One region of the Streptomyces sp. NPDC059957 genome, then DNA from elsewhere that is predicted to be linked to it. Evidence: riboswitches for the same ligand, from Rfam matches in the RefSeq annotation. Region 1 holds a riboswitch; each other region holds the start of a gene.

Region 1 (3,477 bases):
CTGCTGTCCGCTCGTCGTTCGAGGTGTAGGGCCGTAGGTAGGCCCATTCCTCGAGGAGGGTGCGGTTGAAGCGTTCGACCTTGCCGTTGGTCTGCGGCCGGTAGGGCCGGGTTCGTTTGTGGGCGATGCCTGCCGAGGCCAGGGTCCGGGTGAAGAGCTTGGACTTGTAGCAGGAGCCGTTGTCGGTCAGGACGCGTTCGACGGTGATGCCGTGGGCCGCGAAGAAGGCGTTGGCCCGCTGCCAGAACCCGGCGGCGGTCTCCTTGCGCTCGTCGGTGAGGACTTCGCTGTAGGCGAGGCGGGAGTGGTCGTCGACGGCGGAGTGGATGTAGCTGTAGCCGATCACCGGTGTACTGCTTCTGCGCTGGTCGGTGGTGGCCTGCCGGTTTCGGTCGCCTGCGGTTCGGCCGACCACGCGCCATCCGCCGCCGTCGGGGATGTTGCCGAGTTTCTTGATGTCGACGTGGACGAGTTCGCCGGGCCGGTCGCGTTCGTAGCGGCGGATCGGCTCTCCGGTGGGCCGGTCGAGCCAGGCCAGGCGGTTCAGGCCGTGACGGGCCAGGATGCGGTGCACGGTCGAGGCGGGCAGGCCCAGGATCGGGCCGATCCGGGCGGGGCCGAGCTTGCGGCTTCTGCGCAGGTCACAGACGCGGGCCTCGAGCGCGGGTCGAGTGCGGTGCGGTGTCGTGCGCGGTCGGCTGGAGCGGTCGTGAAGACCCGCGTCGCCTTCCGTCCGCCAGCGGCGGACCCATTTGTGGGCGGTGGCTCTGGATATGCCCATCTCGGCCGCGACATGCGCGACGGGGCGGCCCGAGCGGACACGTTCGACCAGCAGCCGCCTACCGAAGACGGTCAGCCGGGCATTACGGTGGGACACGAAGACCTCCGTTGCGCAATGGGTTCCTAGACAGCTCCCACCACACCGGAGGTCTTCGCCATGTTCAAGACCTAACCAGTGTCAACAACGCTCGTGATCAATACACCTAGCCTGGGGGAATGACCGCCACCGCCGGGCGCGAGCCCCAGTCCGACCTACGGGACTTCCTGCGTTCCCGCCGTGCCCGGATCGGTCCCGAGGAGGTGGGCGTCGCCGCTCACCCGGGAAGGCGGCGCGTGCCCGGGCTGCGGCGCGAGGAGGTCGCGCAGCTCGCGGGGGTCAGCGTGGACTACTACACCCGGCTGGAGCAGGGCCGCACCCTGCACGCGCCCGCCGAGGTGCTCGAAGCCGTGGCCCGTGCGCTGCGGCTCGATGCCACCGAGCGGTCCCACCTCTTCGACCTGGCCCGCCCGCAGCGGGCCGCCGGGTCCGGGCGCGCCGCAGACCCGGCGGCGGCCGGCGCCCCCGGTAGCGCGGAAACCGCCGGCCCGCAGCGGGTCCGGGCGGGCCTCCACCGGGTACTGGACGCCCTGGCGGACGGCACCCCGGCGATGATCATGGGGCGCCGGCTCGACGTCCTGGCCGCGAACCGGCTCGCGGAGTCCCTGTACGCAGACTTCGGCGCACCCGAGACGGACACGGTGGAGCCGGGCACAGTGACGCCCGGCACAGTGGAGCCGGGCACAGTGGCGCCCGGCACACCGGGCCGACGCGGCCGCAATCTGGCGCGGTTCCTCTTCCTCGACCCCGCCGCCCGCACGCTCTTCGCCGACTGGGAGAGCGCCGCGCGCGGAGCCGTCGCCGCGCTGCGGTTCTACGCCGGGAGACACCCGTACGATCCGGGGCTGAGCCCGCTCGTCGATGAACTGGCGGCGTTCGACGGGGACTTCCGGCGTTGGTGGGCCGGGCACGACGTGCTCGAACACACCCACGGCACCAAGCGCTTCCGGCATCCCGCTGTCGGCGAACTGGCCCTGGAGTACGAGTCCCTCACCTTCCCGGACGACCCCGACCAGACGCTCTACCTCTACACGGCAGAGCCGGGATCCCCCTCCGACGAGGCGCTGCGGACCCTCGCCTCGCGTGCGGCGCGGCCGGCCGGTGCGGTGCGCCCGGGGCGCTGACGCCCCGCCCTTCTGGCACACTGGGCCGGGTTATCCAGGCGGTGCAGGACAGGAAACCGGTGCGAATCCGGTGCGGTCCCGCCACTGTGACCGGCCACCCCTTGCGGGGACCCGGGAGTCAGACACTGACGCACCGCCTCTTTCGGTTCGACCAGGGGACGCGGATCCCCCGGAGAGGCTTCGCCATGTCTTCGTACCCCCGTGCGCTGCTGCGCGCGTTCCTGCCCGTCCCCCTCCTGATACCGCTGGCCGCGTGTGGGGGATCACCCGCGGCGCAGGACGCGAAGGCGGCGGCGGGCACCACGCCCGGTTTCCCGTACACGGTCACCAACTGCGGTGTCACCAGCACCTATCAGGCACCGCCGCAGCGTGCGGTCGCCATGAACCAGCACGCCACCGAGATCCTCCTCGCCCTCGGGCTGGAGGGGAAGACCGTCGGGACGGCCTACCTGGACGACGCCGTACTGCCCGCCTACCGGCCCGCGTACGACAAGATCAAGGTGCTGGCGAAGGAGTACCCCTCCAAGGAGATCCTCCTCGGCGCCAACCCCGACTTCGTGTACGGCGGTTACTCCAGCGCTTTCGACAAGGCGCAGGGCCGCGACCGCGAGGCGCTCGCGAAGTCCGGCATCAACTCACGCCTCAGCGTGGAGTACTGCACCGACGGCAAGGTCGGCGTCGACCAGCTCAGGACCGAAATCACCGAGGTGGCACGGACCTTCGGCGTACCCGAGCGCGGCGAGCGGTTCATTGCCGACGAACAGCGCCGCATCGAAGCCGTCAGCACACGCGTGAAGGACGAGGCCAAGCCCGCCGTCTTCGTCTACGACTCGGGCGAGGCCTCCGCCTACACCTCGGGCGGCAAGGGCATCGGCAACGAGATCGTCGCGCTGGCGGGCGGCACGAACGTGTTCGCCGACCTCGACGACACCTTCGGCGACGTGTCGTGGGAGAAGGTCATCGAGCGCAAGCCCGAGTTCGTCCTCATCTACGACTACGGCGGCACCACCGTCGAAGCCAAGAAGCAGCGCCTGCTGAAGGATCCGGCACTGGCCCAGGTACCCGCGATCAAGAACCAGCGGTTCGTCGTGCTGCCGCTGTCCTCCGCCGTGCTCGGCGTCCGCGTCGCCGACGCCGTCGAATCGCTGGGCGCCCAGCTCCACCCCGACGCCGCGTGAGCCTCCGCGCCGCCCGCGCGTTCACCCGTACGCCGGTCGTACTGGCCCTGCTCGCCGCCGCGCTGGCCGCGTCGGCCCTGGCGGGACTGGCCCTGGGACCGGTACGGATCCCCCCGGGCCAGGTGCTCGACATCGTGCTCGCAGGGCCGGGACCCGGCGGGGGAGCAGGCGCCTTCGGGGCGATCGTGTGGGACGTCCGGATGCCGCGCGTCCTGCTCGGGGCCGTCGTGGGCGCGGGACTCGCCGTCGCGGGAACCGTACTCCAGGCCCTCGTGCGCAATCCGCTCGCCGACCCCTT
Region 2 (3,477 bases), on a different contig from region 1:
GGGTCTTCGGTGGTCCCGGAGCTCTCGGGTCGCCGTCGTCACCGCGCCGCCACCAGCCTCTCAGTCACTTGCACGCAAGACGTCAACTCGCAGGCTGTACAGCCTCCTTGGGTGTCACGGCGGGGGCAAGGGCCCGTTCGGCAAGAAATCCGAAAGCCAGGCCGAAAGTGGTCCACATCGCGGCCTGAATGGCGAGCGAGGCGAGCCGGAACTGCCAGACGAGCGCCGCCGGGAAGCCCGTCGGCACCTCGTTGATGCCGGGCAGGAACGCGTAGGCGATGCCGATGGCCACCACGAAGGCGAGCGAGGCGGCGACCGAGGCGTTCCAGTTGCCCAGGCGCGGCGCCAGGCGCCGGCCCAGGATCAGCGCGGCCGCCGCGAGCAGCAGGCCGAGCGCGAGCATCAGGACGTAGAGGGTGGTCCGCTGGACCGTGGTCTCGGGGTCCCCGACGGCCGGCGGGTTGGCCGGGTACTTGAAGAACGGCACCAGGGTGACGGTGACGAACAGACCGCCGGAGACGAGCAGCGCCGTGGCCCGGGGGCCGAAGCGGCCGATCCGGCCCAGGGCATAGCAGTAGACGAGCGCGGCGATGCCGCCGAGCGCGATCCCGTAGAGCAGCGTTCCGGTGCCCAGCCCGGCCGTGGCCTGGAGGGCCCGGCTGACCGGGGCCGCCTCGCCGTGGTGGTCGTGGGCTCCGGCTTCCTCGATGGCGATCGCCGCGTCGACCTGGGATTCACCGAGGAAGTACGCGACGAGGAACGCGGCCACTCCGGCGAGCAGGCCGGCGAGCATGCCCCTGATGAGGAGCACGCGGGGGGAAATGGGGTTCATGAAGTTTTCGGTCCCTTGCGGATCGGTGGATCAGTGGCAGGGGAAGCCGAGGAGGTGGCGACCGTCGTGCATCCACTCGTGGACGGTGTCGCCTTCGAAGATCGCGGTGGCGCCCTGCTCGGCGCCGACGAGGTAGAGCAGGACCAGCATCAGGACGCCGGCGAACAGCGCCCAAGGGGCCAGGGTGGAGAGGGAGATGGGTGCGACGGCCAGGGGGGTGGCAGTCGTGGGCACGGCGGAGTCGGCCATGGCAGGAACCTCCAGAGGGAACACGCGTCCCGGTCAGTGGTGCTTGCGACGACGGTGGCGGGTCTGACTTTCCTCCCCCTCCGGGAGGATTCACAGTGGCGCGACCGTGCCGGATTCTCAACCGGACTTCCGTCATACCGTCGTCTTGTCGTCCGCCACCGTACCGCTCTTTATGGCGGCCTTACAGGGGCGTCTCAGAAGGGCTCCGTCTCACCGTCGTCCCGCCGGTCGACGGCAACGGCCGATGCCATCGACCGACGTCGTCGGTCGATGGCATCGATCCACGGCGTCAGTTGAGGGCGTCAGCCGATGGCGTCGACCACCTCGCCCAGGTCGACGAACTTGAACCCGGTCGCCTCGCGGTCGCCGTCACCGGGGGTTTCCCGGCCGTCCTGGACGACGAGCAGGCCGCGGGGGTAGCGCGTGCCGAGGGGGGCGTTGAGGGCCGCGGCGCCGTCGCAGACCTCGGAGCCGTCGAGGGCGGCGGAGGCCGCGGTGATCCGGAAGGCGCCCTCGAACTCGTTGCGGTCCTCGCGCTCGCGGTCGTAGGCGACGAAGGTGTCGTCGCCCTGGCTGGAGGCGAGCAGATAACCGTCGCCGTCGGCCTCGGTGACCAGGGTCAGGCCCTCGACGTCGGCCTTCAGGCGCTTGCCGCCGTAGCCGGGATCGGCGCCGGGCGCGCACTCCTCGGTCTCCTCGTCGTAGGTGCCGGGGACGCCGTACTCGCGCACCTTGTCGATCAGCTTCGGCGTGCCGGTGAGGCCCGCGTCGATGCGCCAGATGCCGACGTCCTCCTGCCCCGCGTACAGGGTGCCGTCCGCGGGGTCGACGACCATGCCCTCGACCTGCGCCAGCTCGCCCGGCTCGGCGCAGGGCGTCCAGGAGGCGCCGTTCGGCAGGCGGAAGGAGGACGGCAGGTCGAGCGTGCGCACCTGGCGGTAGTCGACGGTGCCGGCGGGGGTGGCGACCAGCTCCAGCAGGGCGATCCGGGTGCGGTTGCGCTGGCTGACCGCCGCGTAGGACCGGCCGGTCTTCCGGTCCGTCCAGGTGGCCAGGCCGTACGCGGTCTTCTGCTCGTTGATCTCGGCCTGGTCGGCGGAGAAGACCGGGCGCGCCGCCGGGTCGGTGACGTCGGTGAGCGGGCCGCCGGGGCGGTTGCGGTCGATCCGGTAGATCCGCAGGCGGTCGTTGCCCCGGTCGCTGACCACCGCGACGTCGGCGCGCCCGCCGCCCAGACGCAGGCCGTTGACCAGGTCGACGTTGTTGAAACGGCCGGGAGCGTCGTCGGCGCCCGGACCGGCCGGGGCGGCGATCGACTGCACTTGGCGCGCCTCCAGGTCGTAGACGCGCAGACCGCCCTGCTTGGCGGTCGCGATCACCAGGCTGCGGCCCGGGTCGGCGGCGTTGCGCCAGATCGACGGGTCGTCCGCGTTGGCGTCGCCGCCGGGCTCGTCGTCGTACAGCGGCGCGGTCTCGGCCTTGGGGCGGATGCTGCCGATCGAGGAGGCCTGTGCCGGGAGCGCGACGGACGCGGCGAGTGCGGTGCAGAGCACGAGTACGGAGGCGCGGGCGGCCGAACGTATGGTCAATGTTCTTCCTTCATGAGGGTTTTGCCCTGAGAGAAAGACGCTCGCCCGGGCGATTGTCATGTCCGCGCCGGACAGATGGCCGATGGTTGAACGCGGTGCGAAACCCCGGGAGAATCGGACGGTGCACCCCACCACCGTACGCGTCCGCCTCGTGACACCCCCGCTGGACGAGGCGGGGCGCCTGCACCGCTTCCCGTACGGGGATCCGTGCCCGGGGCACGAGGGGCTGCGCGGCCAGGACCACGGGGCCTGGGCCGGACGGACCATGGACGAAGTGGCCGGGGAGGCCCCCGAGGGGCTGCGGCGCTGGATGACCGACGCCTCGTACGCGCCGCCGGGCGGCGGGGAGTCCGTGGAGGCGCTGATCGCGCGGGTCGGCGCACACCTGGGCACGCTGGCGCCGGGCACGCACCGGGCGGTCGTCGGGCAGGGCGTCGTACGGGCGGCCGCGGTGTGGGCCCTGGAGCTGCCCGCGGCGGCCTTCTGGCGGTTCGACGTACGCCCGGAGTCGGTGACGGCCCTGACGGGGCGCTCCGGACGCTGGAACCTGCTCGTGGGACAGCCGGAGGAGCAGCCCGAGCACCCCATGCAGCCCGTGCAGCCCGTGCAGCCCGTGCAGCCCGAACAGTCCTAGGACGCGGAACGGCCCGGACCCCGCGGCGCGGTCCGGGCCGAATTACCTGCGGAGCTGAGCGGGCGCTACGCCACGATCCAGTCGCTCGTCGCGATCACCGGCTGCACGCCGTCGCGGTGCACGGTGCCCTCGATGAGGCCGTACATGCGGTCGGCCGCGAAGTAGACCTCGTT
Region 3 (3,477 bases), on a different contig from region 1:
CGGCCGGCACCGGGGACCTCCGGGTGCCGGCCGTCCTACGGGGGATCAGGCGCTCGGTGAGACTTCCGCGCGCACCCGGCGGGCCGCCTCGACGAGGTTCTCCAGCGAGGCCCGCGTCTCGGGCCAGCCGCGGGTCTTCAGGCCGCAGTCGGGGTTGACCCAGAGGCGGTCGGCGGGGATCGCCCCGAGTCCCTTGCGCAGCAGGGCCGTCACTTCACCGGCCGAGGGGATGCGGGGAGAGTGGATGTCCCAGACGCCGGGGCCGACCTCGCGCGGGTAGCCCGCGCCGGCGAGCTCGGCGGCGACCTGCATGTGGGAGCGGGCCGCTTCCAGGCTGATGACGTCGGCGTCGAGGTTCTCGATGGCCTCGACGATGTCCCCGAACTCCGCATAGCACATGTGGGTGTGGATCTGGGTGTCCGGCCGGACCCCGCTGGTGGTGAGGCGGAAGGATTCCGTGGCCCACTCCAGGTAGCCGGCGTGGTCGGCGGCGCGCAGCGGAAGGGTTTCGCGCAGGGCGGGCTCGTCGACCTGGATGACGGAGGTGCCGGCCGCCTCCAGGTCGGTCACCTCGTCGCGCAGCGCGAGGGCCACCTGGCGGGCGGTGGCGGCGAGCGGCTGGTCGTCGCGGACGAAGGACCAGGCGAGCATGGTGACGGGGCCGGTGAGCATGCCCTTGACCGGCTTGGCCGTCTGCTCCTGGGCGTACGCGGTCCAGCGCACGGTCATCGGGGCGGGGCGCGAGATGTCTCCGGCGAGGACCGGCGGGCGGACGTAGCGGGTGCCGTAGGACTGGACCCAGCCGTGCCGGGTGGCGAGGTAGCCGGTCAGCTGCTCGGCGAAGTACTGGACCATGTCGCTGCGTTCGGGCTCTCCGTGCACGAGCACGTCGAGGCCCGCCTTCTCCTGGAAGGAGACGACTTCGCGGATCTCGGCCCGGATGCGGTCCTCGTAGGCCGCCGTGCCGATGCGTCCCGTGCGCAGGTCGGCGCGGGCGGTGCGCAGTTCCGTGGTCTGCGGGAAGGACCCGATGGTGGTGGTGGGGAGGAGCGGCAGGCCGAGGTGGGCGCGCTGGGCGGCGGCCCGTTCGGCGTAGGACGGGACGCGGCGGCCGTCGGTGTCGGTGATCGCGGCGGTGCGGGCGCGGACGGCCGGGTCGTGGGTGATCCGGGAGGCGGCGCGGGAGGCCAGGTCGGCCCGGTTCGCGGCGAGTTCGGCCGCGATCGCGTCGGTGCCCCGGGCGAGTCCCCGGGCCAGCGTGCTGATCTCGGTGGTCTTCTGCCGGGCGAAGGCGAGCCAGCGCCGGATCTGCGGATCGGTGTCCCGCTCGGCGTCGGCGTCGAGCGGGACGTGCAGCAGGGAGCAGGACGCGGCGACGTCGACCCGGCCGGCGAGGCCGAGCAGGGTGCCCAGGGTCGTCAGCGAGCGCTGGTGGTCGTCGATCCAGATGTTGCGGCCGTTGACCACGCCCGCGACCAGGCGCTTGCCGGGGATGCCGCCTGCCGCGGCGAGGTCGTCGAGGTTGGCGGCGGCCCGGTCGGTGAAGTCGAGGGCGAGGCCCTCCACGGGTGCCTTCGCCAGTACGGGCAGTGCTTCGCCGAGCCGGTCGAAGTAGGAGGCGACGAGCAGCTTGGGGCGCTCGGTGAGGCCGAGTCCTCCGAGTTCGCGGTAGGCGCGGGCCGCGGCGTTGAGTTCGGCCGGGGTGCGGTCCTGGACCAGGGCCGGTTCGTCGAGCTGGACCCATTCGGCGCCCGCCGCGCGCAGTTCGGCGAGGACCTGTGCGTAGACGGGGAGCAGCCGGTCGAGGAGGGCCAGCGGCTCGAAGCCGGGGGCCGTGCCGGGTGCGGACTTGGCGAGGAGGAGGTAGGTCACCGGTCCGACCAGGACCGGGCGGGCCGTGTGACCGAGGGCCAGGGCCTCTTTCAACTCGGCCACCTGTCGGGCGGGTTCGGCGGTGAAGACGGTGTCGGGACCGAGTTCGGGGACCAGGTAGTGGTAGTTGGTGTCGAACCACTTGGTCATCTCCAGCGGGGCCACGTCCTGGGTGCCGCGCGCCATCGCGAAGTAGCCGTCCAGGGCGTCCGCCTCGACGGCGGTCCGGTGACGGTCGGGGATCGCGCCGAGCATGACCGTGGTGTCCAGGACGTGGTCGTAGTACGAGAAGTCGCCGGTGGGAACCTCGGTGATGCCGGCCCCGGCGAGCCGGGCCCAGTTGGTCCGGCGCAGGTCGCGGGCCGTGGCGCGGAGGGCTTCGGCGGTGACGCGGCCCTTCCAGTAGCCCTCGACCGCCTTCTTCAGTTCCCGGTTCTGTCCCTGGCGGGGGTAGCCGTACACGGTGGCGCCTACGGGCGCGGTTGCGGACTCGGTGGTCACGGAACTCTCCTTCGCGAGCGTGTCTCCATGGACCCGGTGACGGGTCGCGGACGCGAAGGGTGCGGTAACGGGCGGGCGCCGGGGTCGCGTACGGCTCGGTACGCGACGGGAGGACCCGCCTGAAGCACGCCGACCCGCCCACGAGGTCACCGGGAAACCGTGCGCGGTCGATCGCGCACGGGCAACGGGCAGGTCTTCGGACTCGCGGGCTCGCCTGCCGGTCTCCCGGCGGGCACCTAGTGGCCGTCGCTTCCCAGGACCGGTTCCGGTCCCAGTGCGTATGACGGCGGTCGTTCCCGCTCACCGCTGCGGGGCAGTCCCGGATTCCCACCGGGTTCCCTCTTACGACGCCTCCCGCCTGGCGGACGGGGGCGAACCAGCTGCGAGGCCCACAGTAGGGCGGACGCCCGGGAAACGAAGACGACTTCCCGCATGCCGGACGGTGAAATGGGACACGCAGACGCGCCTCCCCCGATGACGCGCACCCACCCCACCCCCTTATTGAAAATGGTCGTCATTTTCGTATAGGCTCGCGCCGAACGCTTTCGACACCAGGAGGTCCCGATGGCCGTACCCAAACGGAAGATGTCCCGCAGCAACACCCGCCACCGCCGCGCCCAGTGGAAGGCCACGACACCGCAGCTCGCCCCGATCACCGTCGACGGGGCCGTGCACCTGGTTCCGCAGCGGCTGGCGAAGGCGTACGAACGCGGCCTGCTGCGGCCCGAGAGCTGAGGAGAGCCACCCCGTGAAGTCCCCGATCCGCCCCGCCCGCCACGGAGGGTCCGAGTGACCCTCCCCGTCGTGATCGTCGGCGGCATGCACGCCGACGCACGCAAGGAGACCGTCGAGCACCTGCTGCGGACCGTGCCGGGGAGCATCGCCCTGCACCACGATCCGTCCTCGGCCGCCGAGGGCAACGTCCTGCGCACGCTGCGCGATTCCGGGGGCTCGATCTCCGCCGAGGAGACCCCGCTGGTCAACGACTGCTCCTGCTGCGCCCTGCGCGAGGACCTGGTCCCCGAGCTGAAGCGGCTGGCCGCGGGCGGGCTGACCCGGCTGGCCGTCGTGGAGCTCTGGGACTCGGTCGAGCCCAGGGCGATG
Region 4 (3,477 bases), on a different contig from region 1:
CGTGGTCATCGACCTTCAGGGATACGTACCCGAGGTCACCGTCACCCCCGTCCCGTCGCTGGTCTACGACGGTTCCGGCAAGCCCGTCCCGCTGGCCGGGCGGTACTTCCTGGAGGTCCGCCTGAACCCCGCCGCGGGACACGACGAAGCGGGCCGCAACGTCTACCTCGGGCCCAAGCTGCTCAAGATCTACCTGCCCAAGCTGAAGGGCATCGCCCTGACCGGCGACTACGAGGGGTACGTCACCTTCGGCGCCGCCTTCGACACCAAGCCCGCCTACACCTCGTTCAAGCTGCACGCCCCGGAGCGCTTCGTCCTGGACATCGCGCACCCGAACGTCTGCTGAGCACGCCGGCTCGGGACGGGAGGCGGGACCGGGGCGGGGACCTACCGGTGCTCGGGGTTCGGGAAGTCGAAGCGGCAGCCCGCGTCCCACAGGGAGCGCTGGTTGCCGTGCGCCGGCATCCCGCCGGACCGCTTGAGCAGAGCGGCCAGATGCATGAGGTTCCAGCTCATGAAGGCCGTGTTCCGGTTGGTGAAGTCGTTCTCGGGACCGCCGGATCCGGGGTCCAGGTACGAGGGCCCGGGTCCGGCTTCGCCGATCCACCCTGCGTCGGCCTGCGGGGGGATCGCGTAGCCGAGGTGCTGGAGGCTGTAGAGGACGTTCATGGCGCAGTGCTTGACGCCGTCCTCGTTCCCGGTGATCAGCGCCCCGCCGACGCGCCCGTAATAGGCGTACTGGCCCTGCTCGTTCAGGATCGAGGAGCAGGCGTAGAGCCGCTCGATGACCTGCTTCATCACCGAGCTGTTGTCCCCCAGCCAGATCGGGCCGCACAACACGAGGATGTCGGCGTCCATGATCTGGCTGTAGAGCACCGGCCACTGATCGCTCCCCCAGCCGTGGTCGGTCATATCGGGCCAGACGCCGGTGGCGATCTCGTGGTCGACGGCCCGGATGAGCGAGGTCCGGGCCCCGGCCGCCTCCATCACCGCACGGCTCTTGTCGATCAGGCCCTCGGTGTTGCTGGGCTCGGGCGATCGCTTGAGCGTGCAGTTGACGTAGACGGCGGTGAGGTCGGAGTAGTCGACGGCGGGCGCGGCATCGGGTTCGGCGGTCACCCCACCAGGCTCCGCGCCGCCGGGCGGCCCCGCCAGCGGACCGCACCCGTCCGGGCTCGTCCCGTCCGGGCTCGTCCCCGTTGGCCGCGCCCCGTCCGCGCTCGCCCCGTCCGCGCTCGCCCCGGCCCCTGCGGAACGGCACGGTGCGGCGCAACCGCCGCTGCCCTGCGGCCCCGGACACCCGGAACTCCCCCTCCGGTCTGCACCCTTGGGGCGGCCGACGAGCCGCCGGACACGGAGAGTCACCCCTAAGTGGAATCCGGCTGCCGCCCGGCGCGATTGGGGCGGGTTGTTACCGGTCCGTGCGGCCGACTAGGGTCAGCGGGCCTTGGTGTTCGGGAAACCGGTGAGAAACCGGTGCGGCCCTCGCCACTGTGATCGGGAAGTCCGGCTCCACTCCTGCGGGAAAGCCACTGGGCTGCGCGGGAAGTTCCGCGCTGCCCGGGAAGGCGGAGCATGGACGTCAACCCGTGAGCCAGGAGACCGGCCGGGGCGCGTTGTCCATCCACGAGGTGCTGGAGAGGTCTCCCCACTCATGCATATAGCCGAGGGGTTCCTACCCCCATTGCACGCGGTCGCCTGGGGCGCCGCGTCCGCTCCCTTCGTCGTCCACGGCGTCCGCTCGCTCACCCGCGAGGTGAAGGCCAACCCGGAGAGCACGCTGCTGCTCGGCGCCTCCGGAGCGTTCACCTTCGTCCTGTCCGCCCTGAAGATCCCCTCGGTGACGGGCAGTTGCTCGCACCCCACGGGCACCGGGCTCGGGGCGATCCTGTTCCGGCCGCCGATCATGGCGGTGCTCGGCACGATCACCCTGCTGTTCCAGGCCCTGCTGCTGGCGCACGGAGGGCTCACCACCCTCGGCGCCAACGTCTTCTCGATGGCCATCGCCGGCCCGTGGGCGGGCTACGCCGTCTACCGGCTGCTGCGGAAGTTCGGTCTCCCGCTGATGGTGACCGTGTTCTTCGGCGCCTTCTTCGCCGACCTGGTCACCTACTGCGTCACCAGCCTCCAGCTCGCGATGGCCTTCCCGGACCCGGCCAGCGGGTTCCTGGGTGCGCTCGCGAAGTTCGGCGGGATCTTCGCCGTCACGCAGATCCCGCTGGCCGTGAGCGAGGGTCTGCTGACCGTCCTCGTGATGCGGCTGCTGATGGCGTCGAGCAAGTCGGACCTGGTCCGCCTCGGCGTCGCGAAGCTGACCTCCTCCCGTACCGAAGAGAAGGCGGCGGCCTGATGAGCGGGATGTCCAAGAACGCGAAGATCAACAGCCTGCTGCTGCTCCTGGTGGCGGCGCTGGCCGTCCTCCCCGTCGCGCTGGGGATGGGCGACCACAAGGAGGAGCCCTTCACGGGCGCCGACGCGCAGGCCGAGACGGCCATCACCGAGCTGAAGCCGGATTACGAACCCTGGTTCTCCCCTCTGTACGAACCCCCGTCCGGCGAGATCGAGTCCGCGCTGTTCGCCCTGCAGGCGGCGCTGGGAGCGGGCGTGCTCGCCTACTACTTCGGCGTCCGCAAGGGCCGCCGCCAAGGAGCGGCCGCCGCCGCTGCCGCCGACGCCCCGGAGGCGTAGGCGGTGCTGCCGATCGACGTGGCCGCGCACAGCAGTCGCTGGCGCGGCCGGCACCCGCTGGAGAAGGCCCTGCTCGGGATCGGGCTGACGGTCACCGCCGTATGCCTGCCCCCCTGGCCGGGCGGGCCGCTGGTGGCCGCCGCCACCCTCGCCGTGCTGCTCGGCCCGGCGGGAGTGGCCGGCCGGCAGCTGTGGCGGGCCTTCCGGATCCCGCTCGGCTTCTGCTTCACCGGGGCGCTGCCGCTGCTGTTCGCGGTCGGCGGCCCGGAGGGGCCGGTGTCCCTGGCCCCCGAAGGCCCCCGGCTCGCCGCCGAACTGCTGCTGCGCACCTCGTCCGCCTCGCTCGGGCTGCTGCTGTTCGCCTTCACCACCCCGGTCTCCGACGTACTGCCCCGGCTGGTCCGGGCCGGGGTGCCGGCCCCGGTGGTGGACGTGGCCCTGGTCATGTACCGGATCGGCTTCCTGCTGCTCGATTCCATGACCCAGGTCCGCCGGGCCCAGGCCGCCCGGCTCGGGCACACCGGCCGGGCGGCGGTGTGGCGCTCCCTGGCCGGGCTCGCCGCCACCTCCTTCGTACGGGCCTTCGACCGCGCGGCCAAGCTCCAGGCGGGGCTGGCCGGACGCGGCTACGACGGCGCGCTGCGGGTCCTCGTACCGGAGGCGGCCCTGTCGTGGCGCTTCCTGACGGCCACCGCCGGGCTGCTGGCGGCCCTGATCACCCTGACCCTCACCCTGAAGGGGCTCTCCCTTTGAACCCGTCGCCGAACGTGTCGCCGCCCCCCTCGCCGA

Evidence for each region. Region 1 has a riboswitch for cobalamin ahead of ACFWBW_RS09600 (ABC transporter substrate-binding protein). Riboswitches for the same ligand answer to the same signal wherever they lie in the genome.
Region 2: it holds a riboswitch for cobalamin, as region 1 does, so the genes downstream of both, ACFWBW_RS00445 (CbtB-domain containing protein) here and ACFWBW_RS09600 (ABC transporter substrate-binding protein) in region 1, are expected to answer to the same signal.
Region 3: it holds a riboswitch for cobalamin, as region 1 does, so the genes downstream of both, metE (5-methyltetrahydropteroyltriglutamate--homocysteine S-methyltransferase) here and ACFWBW_RS09600 (ABC transporter substrate-binding protein) in region 1, are expected to answer to the same signal.
Region 4: it holds a riboswitch for cobalamin, as region 1 does, so the genes downstream of both, ACFWBW_RS15695 (energy-coupling factor ABC transporter permease) here and ACFWBW_RS09600 (ABC transporter substrate-binding protein) in region 1, are expected to answer to the same signal.

The regions. Positions count from the first base shown of each region.
Region 1 is NZ_JBHWMB010000010.1:87,889-91,365, forward strand. Features, by position in the region: gene ACFWBW_RS09590 (IS481 family transposase) at 1-877, opposite strand, end outside; gene ACFWBW_RS09595 (helix-turn-helix transcriptional regulator) at 997-2,001, shown strand; cobalamin riboswitch at 2,013-2,149, shown strand; gene ACFWBW_RS09600 (ABC transporter substrate-binding protein) at 2,187-3,179, shown strand; gene ACFWBW_RS09605 (FecCD family ABC transporter permease) at 3,176-3,477, shown strand, end outside.
Region 2 is NZ_JBHWMB010000001.1:87,443-90,919, reverse strand. Features, by position in the region: gene ACFWBW_RS00450 (CbtA family protein) at 83-832, opposite strand; gene ACFWBW_RS00445 (CbtB-domain containing protein) at 863-1,081, opposite strand; cobalamin riboswitch at 1,120-1,256, opposite strand; gene ACFWBW_RS00440 (phytase) at 1,384-2,670, opposite strand; gene ACFWBW_RS00435 (histidine phosphatase family protein) at 2,792-3,304, shown strand; gene pucL (factor-independent urate hydroxylase) at 3,370-3,477, opposite strand, start outside.
Region 3 is NZ_JBHWMB010000127.1:125-3,601, reverse strand. Features, by position in the region: gene metE (5-methyltetrahydropteroyltriglutamate--homocysteine S-methyltransferase) at 46-2,373, opposite strand; cobalamin riboswitch at 2,543-2,769, opposite strand; gene rpmF (50S ribosomal protein L32) at 2,938-3,108, shown strand; partial or broken gene ACFWBW_RS40160 (cobalamin biosynthesis protein CobW) at 3,193-3,477, shown strand, end outside.
Region 4 is NZ_JBHWMB010000020.1:13,393-16,869, reverse strand. Features, by position in the region: gene ACFWBW_RS15705 (hypothetical protein) at 1-346, shown strand, start outside; gene ACFWBW_RS15700 (flavodoxin family protein) at 388-1,119, opposite strand; cobalamin riboswitch at 1,432-1,626, shown strand; gene ACFWBW_RS15695 (energy-coupling factor ABC transporter permease) at 1,655-2,350, shown strand; gene ACFWBW_RS15690 (energy-coupling factor ABC transporter substrate-binding protein) at 2,350-2,688, shown strand; gene cbiQ (cobalt ECF transporter T component CbiQ) at 2,692-3,441, shown strand; gene ACFWBW_RS15680 (energy-coupling factor ABC transporter ATP-binding protein) at 3,438-3,477, shown strand, end outside.